One region of the Sporosarcina sp. P1 genome, then DNA from elsewhere that is predicted to be linked to it. Evidence: predicted binding sites of a transcription regulator. Region 1 holds the regulator's gene; each other region holds the start of a gene.
The links. Region 1 encodes LexA, which represses DNA repair genes until DNA is damaged. Its sites were predicted from a motif close to CGAACATATGTTCG; they were not measured.
Positions count from the first base shown of each region.

Region 2: a site for LexA is predicted at 1,875-1,888, ahead of uvrB (excinuclease ABC subunit UvrB). Genes of this name have one in related genera too.
Region 3: a site for LexA is predicted at 2,198-2,211, ahead of CSV73_RS10610 (YolD-like family protein). Genes of this name have one in related genera too.

Region 1 covers NZ_PDYS01000001.1:234,163-238,458, reverse strand. Annotated here, with positions in the region: gene tkt (transketolase) at 1-828, opposite strand, end outside; gene CSV73_RS01180 (DUF896 domain-containing protein) at 937-1,173, opposite strand; gene CSV73_RS01175 (YneB family resolvase-like protein) at 1,241-1,894, opposite strand; gene yneA (cell division suppressor protein YneA) at 1,891-2,217, opposite strand; gene lexA (transcriptional repressor LexA) at 2,413-3,033, shown strand; gene CSV73_RS01160 (methionine gamma-lyase family protein) at 3,085-4,296, opposite strand, start outside.
Region 2 covers NZ_PDYS01000017.1:24,189-28,484, reverse strand. Annotated here, with positions in the region: gene CSV73_RS13680 (ABC transporter ATP-binding protein) at 1-103, shown strand, start outside; gene CSV73_RS13675 (ABC transporter permease) at 87-1,298, shown strand; gene CSV73_RS13670 (IDEAL domain-containing protein) at 1,491-1,748, shown strand; gene uvrB (excinuclease ABC subunit UvrB) at 1,961-3,943, shown strand; gene uvrA (excinuclease ABC subunit UvrA) at 3,951-4,296, shown strand, end outside.
Region 3 covers NZ_PDYS01000009.1:120,258-124,553, reverse strand. Annotated here, with positions in the region: gene CSV73_RS10620 (MarR family winged helix-turn-helix transcriptional regulator) at 1-181, opposite strand, end outside; gene CSV73_RS10615 (methyl-accepting chemotaxis protein) at 414-2,126, shown strand; gene CSV73_RS10610 (YolD-like family protein) at 2,234-2,584, shown strand; gene CSV73_RS10605 (nucleotide excision repair endonuclease) at 2,619-2,996, opposite strand; gene CSV73_RS10600 (DUF3298 and DUF4163 domain-containing protein) at 3,113-3,733, shown strand; gene CSV73_RS10595 (proline dehydrogenase family protein) at 3,822-4,296, shown strand, end outside.

The DNA of each region.
Region 1 (4,296 bases):
TTTCGTAAGTGCCATTTCATCTTCACCTAATGGCGCACCGTGTGCATCTGCTTTACCAGATTTGTTTGGTGAACCATAGCCGATCACAGTTTTCACTTCAATGATTGTTGGCCCACCTGTATTACCTTTTGCTTTTTCGATTGCATCAGAAACAGCTTTTGTATCATTGCCGTCTTCTACTCGTGAGTAGTTCCAGCCATATGATTCAAAACGCTTTCTAATGTTTTCGGAGAATGACATATCCAAATCGCCATCTAGAGAAATGTCGTTGCTGTCATATAGTACGATCAGTTTGTTTAATTGAAGATGGCCTGCCATGGAGATTGCTTCTGCCGCTACACCTTCCATCAAATCACCATCTCCACAAAGTGCATATGTGTAGTGGTCGACAATATCGAAACCTGGCTTGTTATACGTTGACGCTAAATGTTTTTCAGCCATTGCCATACCTACAGACATACCAATTCCTTGGCCAAGTGGTCCAGTCGTTGCTTCCACTCCTACTGTATGTCCATATTCCGGATGTCCAGGTGTCTTTGAATCCCATTGTCTGAAACTTTTCAAGTCATCAATAGTTAAACCATAGCCACTTAAATGTAATAAGCTGTATAGTAACATCGAGCCGTGTCCTGCTGAAAGTACAAAACGATCACGATTGAACCATTGTGGGTTTGATGGATTGTGGTGTAAATGTTGCGTCCATAGTGTATAAGCCACCGGCGCTGCGCCCATCGGTAATCCTGGGTGACCAGAATTTGCTTTTTCAATCGCATCGATTGATAATGTTCGGATTGTCGTTATTGCCAGTTGATCGGTTTTTTCGGTCATGCTGTACATCCTTTCCATCCTGCCTCATATGAGTGTTTTATAGTACATATTCCTTCTATAGTGTAGTCAATTCCACAATTAATTACAATGTTAATCCTTTACCTATCATCAATTTAGTGGTTTTAAATTGGCTCTAGCTTGTTTGACCTTTTCAGGTGTTACGTCATTTCCTTCTGGGTCCACTACTTTGACAGATTCGATAGTTTCACGCATACTTGAACGGAATGTTTCCAAGTATTCCTTTCTAAGCCGCGTCTGTTCTTTTGCTTCCTCAATCGATAATCCTGTTGTTTTCTTTTTATTTGCCAATTCATTTATGCGTTTTATTTTCTTTTCTGAGAGCACCTTTAAAAACCTCCATAAGTTAGTCGTTTAATAAAATGTAAACAACCTGGAGGAAAAGTGCAACCTATTAGCGTTCCAGAGCTAAAAACTCTTTATATCTTCTATGAACCGTCGCCTTACTGACAGCATGACCTAATCCATTTAATACATTTGCAATTTCTTCATACGTGAGACCTTTGTTACGGAGTGAGACAATTTCTTCTATCGGAAGCTCAAGTCTTTCACGCCCCAATGCTTGGTCAATATTCCGCAGATTCTTCGATGGATCATAGCCTTTGTCAACAGCACGCTTCATCCCTCTACGTATTTTCGCATTATGTAGTTTGCGTTGATATTCTTCTACGATTGCAAGAATTTCTAATAACATTGAATCCATTTCATTCAGTTCTATCGTACCGTTTGAATGATTGGTAATCACAGTCGTCTCACTTTTAGCGATTACATGCAATATTGCGACTCTTGCATTACCTCGTCCTAATCGTGTTTCGTCTTGAATAAATACTGCATCCACTGAACCGTCTTGAATTCGATCCAACATCGATAGAAGACCTTCACGATCCATGTCGTATCCACTCTGCCGATCTGTATAGATTCCAACGCAATCATATGATAACTCAGTAGCTAATTTTTCAAGTTCTTCTTGCTGCCTTACAATAGATTGTTCTTGTGTTTCTTTTTCCGTACTCACTCGGCAGTATATTACACATCTCTTTTCAATCATTTAGTTCCCACTCCTATTTCAGCTACTCGAATATCTGTTTGTTTATTAATTTTAACAGGCACCCGCAGTAATTCACCTGAAACGATTTGATCCGTAGGTAATTCATTTAAAGAACGTACCTGTTCGATCCAGTGGGTGGTCGGTATATCTTGTGAGTAATTAGAAGCCAACTGCCACAGTGTATCCCCTTCATTAACAACGATTTCCATATAGAGATCTTCCTCAGCCATTTTATCGAATTGAACCCAAGCAAATGATACACAAACTGCTAATAATACTGCAAAATAATAATTATTTTTAATAAATTCTTTAATAGACTCCATTATAATTCCTCCTCTAATTTTCGCTTTTAGAATACACGTTCGGAATACTTGTTCTTAATTATAAGAGAACATATGATTCTATGTCAAGTAAAATTAGAACCTTTGTTTGATTAGTAATCGAACACATGTTATACTATATTCAAAATAGTGGTTCAGTATTCCATTGCTCGCAAACTAGTAGAAGAGGTGAATCTGTTGAAGAAAATATCAAAGAGACAAGAAGAAATACTTGCGTTTATAAAAGATGAAGTGCGTTTAAAAGGGTACCCCCCTTCCGTTCGCGAAATTGGAGAAGCTGTCGGTCTAGCTTCAAGTTCTACGGTCCACGGTCACTTATCACGACTCGAAAGTAAAGGCTTCATACGTAGGGACCCGACAAAACCACGCGCCATTGAAATTTTGGATCCTGAAGGACTGGACGAGTTAAAAAGTGGCGTTATGCATGTACCGTTAATTGGTAAAGTTACAGCAGGGAATCCAATTACAACGATTGAAAATATTGAAGAGTACTTCCCATTGCCGGATACATTCGGTTCATCAGAAGAGGAAATCTTCATGTTGGAGATTGTAGGGGATAGCATGATCGAAGCCGGCATTTTAAACGGAGACCGCGTGATTGTCAGACAAACGCACTCCGCAAGTAATGGTGAAATTGTCGTAGCTATGACAGAAGAAGATGAAGCAACAGTCAAACGTTTCTTTAAAGAGAAAGACTATTTCCGACTCCAACCAGAAAACTCATCCATGGAGCCAATCATTGTAGATCAAGTTTCTATTTTAGGAAAAGTGATTGGTGTATTCCGTATGATTCATTAATAAAGAAAAAGTGTATCGAAAACCACATGAGGTTTTGATACACTTTTTTCTTTATACCAATTTCTTTTCAAGTAACTGTTCCATAGAATCTAGTACAGCTGATTTTACATGCTCATAAGTCAATCCGCCTTGAATATATGCTGTGTATGGCGGTCTGATCGGGCCGTCAGCTGTCAATTCGATACTGGAGCCTTGAATGAACGTTCCCGCAGCCATGATGACGTCATCAGCATAACCCGGCATATAGGATGGTTCCGGTGCATATTGGGCATTGATTGGTGAATTTTGCTGAATCATTTGGCAGAATGCAATCATTTGTTCCGCATTCCTAAAATTCACTGATTGAATTAAATCCGTACGAAGCTCACTGTAATGCGGTGTCGTATTCATACCGAAGCTACCGAAAAATGCCGATGTGAATAACGCGCCTTTAACCGCCTGACTAACTACGTGTGGTGCCAAGAAGAAACCTTGATACATCTCTAGTAACGTATCGAGAGAAGCTCCTGCTTCGGCTCCAAGACCTGGAGATGTCATACGATATGCACATTTCTCAACCAAGTCTTTCTTACCCGCTATGTAACCACCTGTTCTGGCAAGTCCGCCACCTGGATTTTTAATAAGTGAGCCTGCCATAAGATCTGCCCCAACTTCAACGGGCTCTTTCCTTTCAACGAATTCTCCATAGCAATTATCTACAAAGATTACAACATCCTCTTTCATGTTGCGGACTTCCTTTATAATCGCTTCAATTTCATGGATTCTGAATGAGGGATTGCTTGAATAGCCTTTAGAACGTTGAATCGCTACGATTCTCGTCTTCGATGAGATTGTTTCTTTTACTTTCTCATAATCAACGGAACCATTTTCTTTCAAATCAACATGCTGGTACGAAATTTGAAAATCTTCTAGTGAACCAGTATCTTTCCCTTTGCCCGAAATGATAGACTCCAACGTATCATATGGTTTACCTGTAATATATAGAAGTTCATCACCTGGGCGCAATATTCCAAACAAGCTAATTGTAATTGCATGCGTTCCGGAAATGATTTGATTTCTTACAAGACAGTCTTCCGCTCCGAATACGTCCGAATATACTTGTTCCAATACATCACGACCACTGTCGTCATAGCCATAACCTGTTGATCCCGATAAATGAAAGTCACTTACTTGATTTTTTTTGAATGCTTGTAAGACTTTTCTTTGGTTAAAAAATGCAACTTCTTCTACCGTCTTCACATACGGCGCGATGAGTTCTTCCGC
Region 2 (4,296 bases), on a different contig from region 1:
GACGATGGACGACTTGCGCAAAGCGTTCGGACGACCAGATGCAACACTTGATGACTTATATATTGCAATGACTGAGGAAACTGACTATGAACAACATGCATGAAATCTGGGGACAGCGGTTCTTCCATTACATCAATGAACTACAGAAGTATATGCGCTATGTATTCACTGGACATTTGGCTATCGTTTTCATGTTCGCTATTGGAGCCGGGGGCTATGCATATAGTGAGTGGTTGAAAGAAGTGCCTGTTTCGTTCCCTTCTGTCTTCATCGTATCCGTAGTTATTGCGCTCTTGTTAATGAAAGCTGCACCGACCACGTTACTAAAGCCGGCAGATATTGTTTTTTTTCTACCATTAGAAAATCAATTGCCGAGCTATATGAGACGCTCCATCACTTGGTCGTCGTTTTCACAACTCCCTTTGCCGTTGATTGCTATGGTCATTGCATTGCCATTGTTGAAGGCAACAGAAGTGGGGACGGGCACTGATTATATACTCATTATGTTGATGATCGTTGCCTTTAAAGGCTTGTTTGTAGGGACTGAATACAACGTCCGTATTGCGAATCATGCTTTCGTTTGGCCGGATCGTGTTCTGCGACTGGTTTTAACATTTCTCACGATTCAATTTGCGCTTACATGGAGTACAGTGACAATCTTTATCGGAATTCTTATCGCCATGCTCTATGCGAAGTTTTGGGAAAAACAAGCTACACATTATCCGTTTCCGTATGAGCAGTTTATTGAATTGGAACAAAATCGTATGATGCGTTTCTATCGATTTGCGAATTACTTCACGGAAGTTCCGCATCTGGTTGGATCAGTGAGTAAGCGTAGCTGGTTAAAGATGGCTATGAAACGTTCTACGTTCAAGCGCAAAGATGTACAAAAATACTTAATCGTCAGGACATTCATTCGTACAGATGATACGTTTTGGTTGTGGGTTAGATTAACGGCGTTGGCTGCATTGGGTGCGTTCTTAATACCGTTACCGATTGTATCGTTCATCTTTGTAGGGGCATTGGCGTTTGCGACTGCTGTTCAGTTAATATTGGCACTTGAAGGTGGCGACGAGTTCACTATGGATCAGCTGTATCCTGAAGAACATGAAAAATCTCAAATCAAAGCAGTCCGTTCATTAGTCCGAAAGTTAATTTGGCTACAAGCAATTATTCTATTACTGGCGGCATTACCGTTGTATGGACTAAGTGTCACACCACTCCTAATCGCGGCTATAGCACTCATTGTAGGTGAAGCGACGATTCGATTGACCAAAGAGCAAATGAAAGAAATATGATAATACGCAATAGTGAAGTTGTACTTAAGTCAGTAATTTAATTTTTGTCTCCATGTTGGCTGAATATATGTACCTAGTAAATATTCTTCTAACTACTTTAAGATAATTCAAAAGTTCGAATAGTTAGATTGATGGTTGCAATTTGTATTCCATTGCATATATAATTACTAAAAGGTATCAGGGGTGAGAGAGATGAATAATAACAACTCATATGCTGAATTTTTGAAAGCGGTAGGTAGTAATAGCACTTCTCTCCAAGCAGAAAAGCTGCTGAACGAAATCTATTGGGATCTGTTTCTACAACACATTCATTGGGAACAAACACAATCGCGAATCATGCTATTGATTGACGATGCGCTAGATCAAAATGACAAAGAAGCATTCGACCTGTATACACAACAATTACTCGACATGTCACAAGAACATGGATATGAACTTAAAACCAACTAATTTAATTTATTCATAGACACTGCTAGGGAAAAATCCTGGCAGTGTTTTTTATTGTATAGAATGTCCTAGCTGTAAGTTTCTTTCCCAAAGTACAAGGGTACAATAAAGTACATAGAGAGTTAGCTTAAAACGTACGTTCGTTATTTCTTTAGAAAAAACAGTAGTTGTGGTAAAATAGAAGGACAGGTGTTTAAGAAGAGGAGTGGAACCATTTGAACGAAACATTTCAATTGCAAGCACCATATACGCCGCAAGGAGATCAGCCAAAAGCGATCAACAGCCTTGTTAACGGCATAAAAGAAGGCAAGAAACATCAAACATTACTTGGTGCAACGGGAACGGGTAAAACATTTACTGTTTCTAATGTACTGACGGAGATCAATAAACCTACACTGGTCATCGCCCACAATAAAACGTTGGCTGGTCAATTATATAGCGAGTTCAAAGAGTTTTTCCCAGATAATGCAGTAGAATACTTTGTCAGCTTCTATGACTTTTATCAACCGGAAGCGTATGTACCGCAAACCGATACTTTCATTGAAAAAGATTCATCGATCAATGATGAAATCGATAAACTTCGCCACTCCGCAACGAGTGCTTTATTCGAACGAAATGATGTATTAATTGTGGCATCCGTTTCGTGTATTTACGGTCTGGGTTCACCAGAAGAATATAATGACATGGTTTTTTCATTGCGCAAGGGAATGGAAATACCGCGTAATCAACTTTTGCGTACGCTAGTGGATATTCAGTACGAACGCAATGATATTAATTTCACACGTGGGACGTTCCGTGTGAGAGGCGATGTAGTCGAAGTCTTCCCGGTGGCACGTGACGAGCGTTGTATACGTCTCGAGTTTTTCGGAGATGAAATTGAACGAATCCGTGAAGTGGATGCCTTAACGGGTGAAGTCATCGGTGATCGTGATCACGTAGCTATTTTCCCTGGATCTCACTTCGTTACACGCGAAGAAAAGCTATTAAAAGCGATTGAGAATATTGAAATAGAATTGGAAGAACAGCTGAAATATTTACGTGATAACGATAAGTTATTGGAAGCGCAACGCTTGGAACAACGGACGCGCTATGATTTAGAAATGATGCGGGAGATGGGCTTCTGTTCCGGTATTGAGAACTATTCTAGGCATTTGACGTTGCGTGAAGCAGGTGCAACTCCCTATACGTTGCTGGATTATTTCCCTGACGACTTTTTGATTGTCGTAGATGAGAGTCACGTATCGTTGCCACAGATTCGCGGTATGTACAATGGAGACCAAGCGCGTAAAAAGGTATTGGTGGAGCATGGTTTCCGCTTGCCGTCCGCATTGGACAACCGTCCATTAATGTTCGAAGAATTTGAAAAACATATTCGACAGGCGATGTATATTTCAGCCACTCCAGGCCCTTATGAAATTGAGCATACAGACGTGATGGTAGAACAGATTATACGTCCTACAGGATTACTCGATCCAATCATTGAAGTGCGTCCAATTGAGGGACAAATTGATAACTTATTGGATGAAATACATCTTCGAATCGAGCGAAATGAACGTGTCTTGATTACAACTCTCACGAAAAAAATGTCAGAAGATTTGACGGATTATTTAAAAGATATTGGGATTAAAGTGCAGTATCTCCATTCGGACGTCAAGACATTGGAACGGACAGAAATTATTCGTGAGTTGCGTGTCGGAACGTATGACGTACTGATCGGAATCAACTTGCTGCGTGAAGGCATCGATATCCCAGAAGTTTCATTAGTCACGATTTTGGATGCGGATAAAGAAGGATTCTTGCGTTCGGAACGTGCGTTGATCCAGACAATTGGTCGTGCAGCACGTAACTCAGAAGGACGCGTCATTATGTACGCGGATAAAATAACAGATTCTATGAGGAAAGCTATTGATGAAACGGAACGTCGTCGTGAAATTCAGATAGCTTATAATGAAAAACATGGTATAACGCCAACGACAATTGTCAAACCGATACGTGAATTGATTCGTGCCACTCAAGTGGCTGAAGAAACGGAATCGTATTTGCAAAAGGTGACGAACGGCAAGAAGTTATCGAAAGACGAGAAAGGCTTATTGCTAACCAAATTGGAAAAGGAAATGAAAGATGCAGCAAAAGCTTTGGACTTCGAAAGAGCTGCAGAGTTACGCGATACCGTACTAGAACTGAAAGCAGAAAGGTAGAGTCCGCATGAAAAATAAAGAACTTGTAATACAGGGAGCGAGAGCAAACAACCTGAGGGACATTACCGTGAAGATACCACGCGATAAACTAGTAGTGCTTACGGGTCTATCGGGGTCTGGAAAATCCTCATTGGCTTTTGATACGATCTACGCGGAAGGACAGCGCCGCTATGTGGAATCATTATCCGCATATGCGCGTCAGTTCCTTGGACAAATGGATAAACCAGACGTGGATTCAATAGAAGGACTGTCGCCCGCTATTTCCATTGATCAAAAGACAACGAGTAAAAATCCGCGGTCTACTGTAGGAACGGTGACAGAAATCTATGACTACTTGCGTTTATTATATGCGA
Region 3 (4,296 bases), on a different contig from region 1:
AGCCTAGAGTCTCAGCCAAGTCAGAAGGACGTTGCTCCCCTTTGTTATGTAACTCCAGCAACACAAGAATATGGGAGATTCCTAGGGATAGCTTGGATTCTTGCTGGAAACGGATCAGCATTTTATTCGTTACTTGATCCATCAAATGTACCAAATTGAAAATTGTCTGTTCTTCATTCAAAAAACAACACCTCCTTTTCCTTTAAGAAACTTTATGCTTATATATTATTCATCATACTATAGTATATAGGAAATAAAACAGTTGTGACACGATAATCATACATACATCTCACGCAACATGTTAAAATCCAAGAGTTTTTCATTTTCTTCTTTTTAATTGTAGATTGATAGAGTATGATGAAGACAACGAATGAACTAGATGAACTAAATAGGAAGGGTGGGCATAAGGTTTGATGAAAGTTAAAGATTCGTTAACGTTTCAGCTAGGTACTATTATAGCTGGGATTTTGGTGGTGATGCTAGTCATTACATCACTGGCTACGTATAAGACGGCTTATGATAAATTGTATGACGCTGCTGGAATTGAGGCGTACGGCTGTGCCAATATTACTACTGGATTGATTCGACCTGGTGATTTGGAGAAGGCATTGGCTGGCGATGTCGATACACAAGATGAACTTGGGAAGACGTTGAACTGGACAACCGAACATAAGAATATATTTGAAACACAATATATTTTGGATTTGGATGGAAAACTCATTGCTCTCGACGATAATCTGAAAGCAAAAGGATTTAAGCCAGGAGATCAGTTCCATTTAGATGAAGAAGCAATTGCAGATCTACTCGAACATCGACATTCGACATACTCCCAACCTTACGAGTATGGTGATATGGAGCGGCTTTCAGGTTATGCGCCAATACATAAAGATCAGGATGTAAGTAAAGAAATCATCGCAGTCAGCGTTATCGATTTCGATGCGAACATCGTCAAACACCGTACATGGGATGTCGTACGCGATGGAATCTTGATCAGTATTATTCCTATGATACTTGCCTCAATCGGAACAGGATTCCTGATTCGCCGGAAAACGAAGCCAATTACAAGTTTAATTGAGCAGGCGAAGAAAATTGCGGATGGCGACTTGGCGGTTCAACCGACAGAAGTGAAGTCACAAGACGAAGTGGGAGACTTGGCTCGTACATTGAATCGTATGACGGTGAACCTACAAGATATGATTGCAACAATGAATACGACATCGCAACATTTATCCGAAAACGCGGGAGAGACGTCTGCATCACTTTCTGAAATGCGTGAAGCGATTACGATGGTTGCGCATAATATCGAAGAAGTCGTCACAGCGGTTACAGATGGTACGTCAAATGCAAAGCACGCAACAGGTATTCTTACAGGATTAGCAAGTGGTTTAAGCAATACGAAACAAAGCGCCGATTCGATGCTCGTTAACTCCAATGAAACGATGAAGATTGCACTAGAAGGCACAAAACGTGCAGAAGAAATCAGCCATGATATGGAATTAATTCGAAATGGTTCACAAGAAGTGGGAGATACGATCCAAAACTTAGTCGAATCTACGACGAAGATCCAAAACATCACAGGTTCCATTGCAGGAATCGCAGCTCAAACTAATTTACTCGCGCTGAACGCATCCATTGAAGCGGCTCGTGCAGGTGAGCATGGTAAAGGTTTTGCGGTAGTTGCAGAAGAAGTACGGAACTTGGCTGAGCAATCCAATCAAGAAGTACTTGAAGTAGAGAAGCTGGTGAAGGATATTTCTGATCGGATCCAGCAAGTCATTACTTCCACATCGGAAAATACGAAGCACATCACGAAGGGTACAGAAACAGTGAAGCTTACGTCTCAATCATTGAGTAATATTTCCGTAGCAGTCGGAGAAACGGTTAAGGAAATCAAGAATATCTCGAACTTGATGACGTCGGAAGCTGCGAAGTCAACAGAAGCAGTGCAGTTGATTGAGCACTTGACGCACGCTATACAAAATATCGAAGACATGACGAATAATATTGCAGCAGCTGCCGAGCAAACGACAGCGAGCATAGAAGAAATTTCAGAACGTTCTACGCAGACCAATCAAATGGCGCGTGAATTGGAAGTGTTTGTCGGTTCATTCAAATTACCTAAATAAACACTCGGCCATCGCTTATCAAGCGATGGTCTTTTTAACCATTGATTTTAGAATGTACGTTCTGTATAATACGAACATACATACGCTCAAGGAATGGGGAATACCTAATGGAAAGGAACCGAGATAGAGGGAAATTGAAGTGGACGTCACTCATGTTGCCTGAACACCTCGAGAGACTACGTGATTGGCAACAGGAAGATGAATATATAGAACGGCCTGAGTTAACCGACTGGGAGCTACAAACGATGCAGGAGACACTTGAAGTGGCGTGGCGCAGGCGTGTCAAGACGATGATTAAGACGTGGCATGATGGAGAAGTTCGCTTTCATCAAGGAGAAATTGAAGTGCTTGACTTGCGGACGATGACGATCATGTTATGCGATCCGTTCGGAACGGAAAGAATTCATGTGGAGGACGTGGTAGATGTCCAGTTGTCCAAAGAAGCGGGTGGTGTATAGGCAAAAATAAAAGCCGTCTGCGAAGGCAGACAGCTTAATCTCTGAAAAATGCTTTTTCTACGTTGTACTTTGCTTGCTGAGTGTTGATCACGTAGGTTTCGTAGATTTCGCGTTCCATAGGATCATCGATGACAACAGCAGAAATTTTTGCTACTTCTTCACGGTGATTACGCAATGGAGACACTTGGTCTTCAAAATGCTTTTTCAGACGTGGACGCAATTTTCGTGCTTTTCCTACGAATAATAGCTCGTCGCTTTGATTGAAGAACAACAAAAGGCCGCCTTTATCACGTGGAATATCATGAAAATCGATGAAACCATAGATGGGCTTGATCGGTGTTTCGTCCGGTCCCATTTCTTGTTTTCTGCGAACGATGGTTACGTCCGGTTTAGGTAATGTAATATTGATCATTTTACTTCACATCCTTATATCAGTCAGTGTTTATCCTATCATACGACCAAAAAAAAAGCGAGAAACTTTCTTTACATCCCTTGCATATAGTAAACAAATGTCTCGGGAAGGATGAAATGTTGAAAAACCCTGCGGTTATAGAAACGTATCACATATCGAATACCAAGCCGAAAGTGGATGTGTATTATCCTGTCATCACGAAACTGGATGATCCAAAAGTTCAACAGAAGCTAAATCAAGTGCTGTTCAAGGAAATGAATAAACTGCTAGAGGACAATAATTATTATGATCCAAGTCTTGTCGAGATGGTGGCAAATTACGAAATTAAAAATAATCAGCGTGATCTCTTCAGTATTAACTTGATCGCCTACTCGTTCACTGGTGGAGCCCATGGAATGACCTACGTCAAATCTCTGACATTTGATACGAAAACGGGAAGGCAATACAATTTGCAAGACATGTTCAAGCCAGGCAGTCCCTATGTGCAGCGGATATCTGAATATATCAGACGCCATATTCAGCAATGGAAAACACCGGTGCTTGAGCCATTCACTAAAATCAAGCCTGACCAAGATTTCTATATTGCAGACACGAGTCTTGTTGTCTACTTCCAACTATACGAAATTTCACCTTATGTAGCGGGCTTCCCTTATTTTCCGATCCCATTACTTGATCTACAAGATATTATCAAACCAAATAGTCCGGCAGACCGAATGTTGCCGTTTATAGGAACTTGAGAGTCTCTGTATAAACAAATGTATGGGCTTACATGACGAAATAGTGTTATAATTTCGATATACGAAATATACAAAAGAGGTGGAAACTATGCTAAGAAATTTCTTTATCGGTTTATCTGAAAATCAACTACTGAATCAAGCTGCCCAAAAATACGGCTTCCAATTAGGAGCCCAACAAGTAGTGGCAGGAACTAACATCGAAGAAATGATTGATAGTGTCAAAGAGCTCAATCAAGCAGGTATTTCATGTACGATTGATAATCTGGGAGAATTTGTTTACGAAAAGAGCGAGGCCATCGAAGCGAAAGAACAAATATTAGTCGTAGTGGACGCGATCCAACAACATCAAGTGGATGCGCACATCTCGATCAAACCGTCACAACTCGGCCTCGATATTGACTATGCATTTTGTGAACAACAAGTAGAAGAAATCGTCAAACATGCAAATAAAGTAGGTATATTTGTTAATTTTGATATGGAAAATCACTCGCGACTTGAACCGACGTTTCGTTTACTAGACGAATTAAAAGCAAAAGGCTATGAAAACGTTGGAACTGTTATCC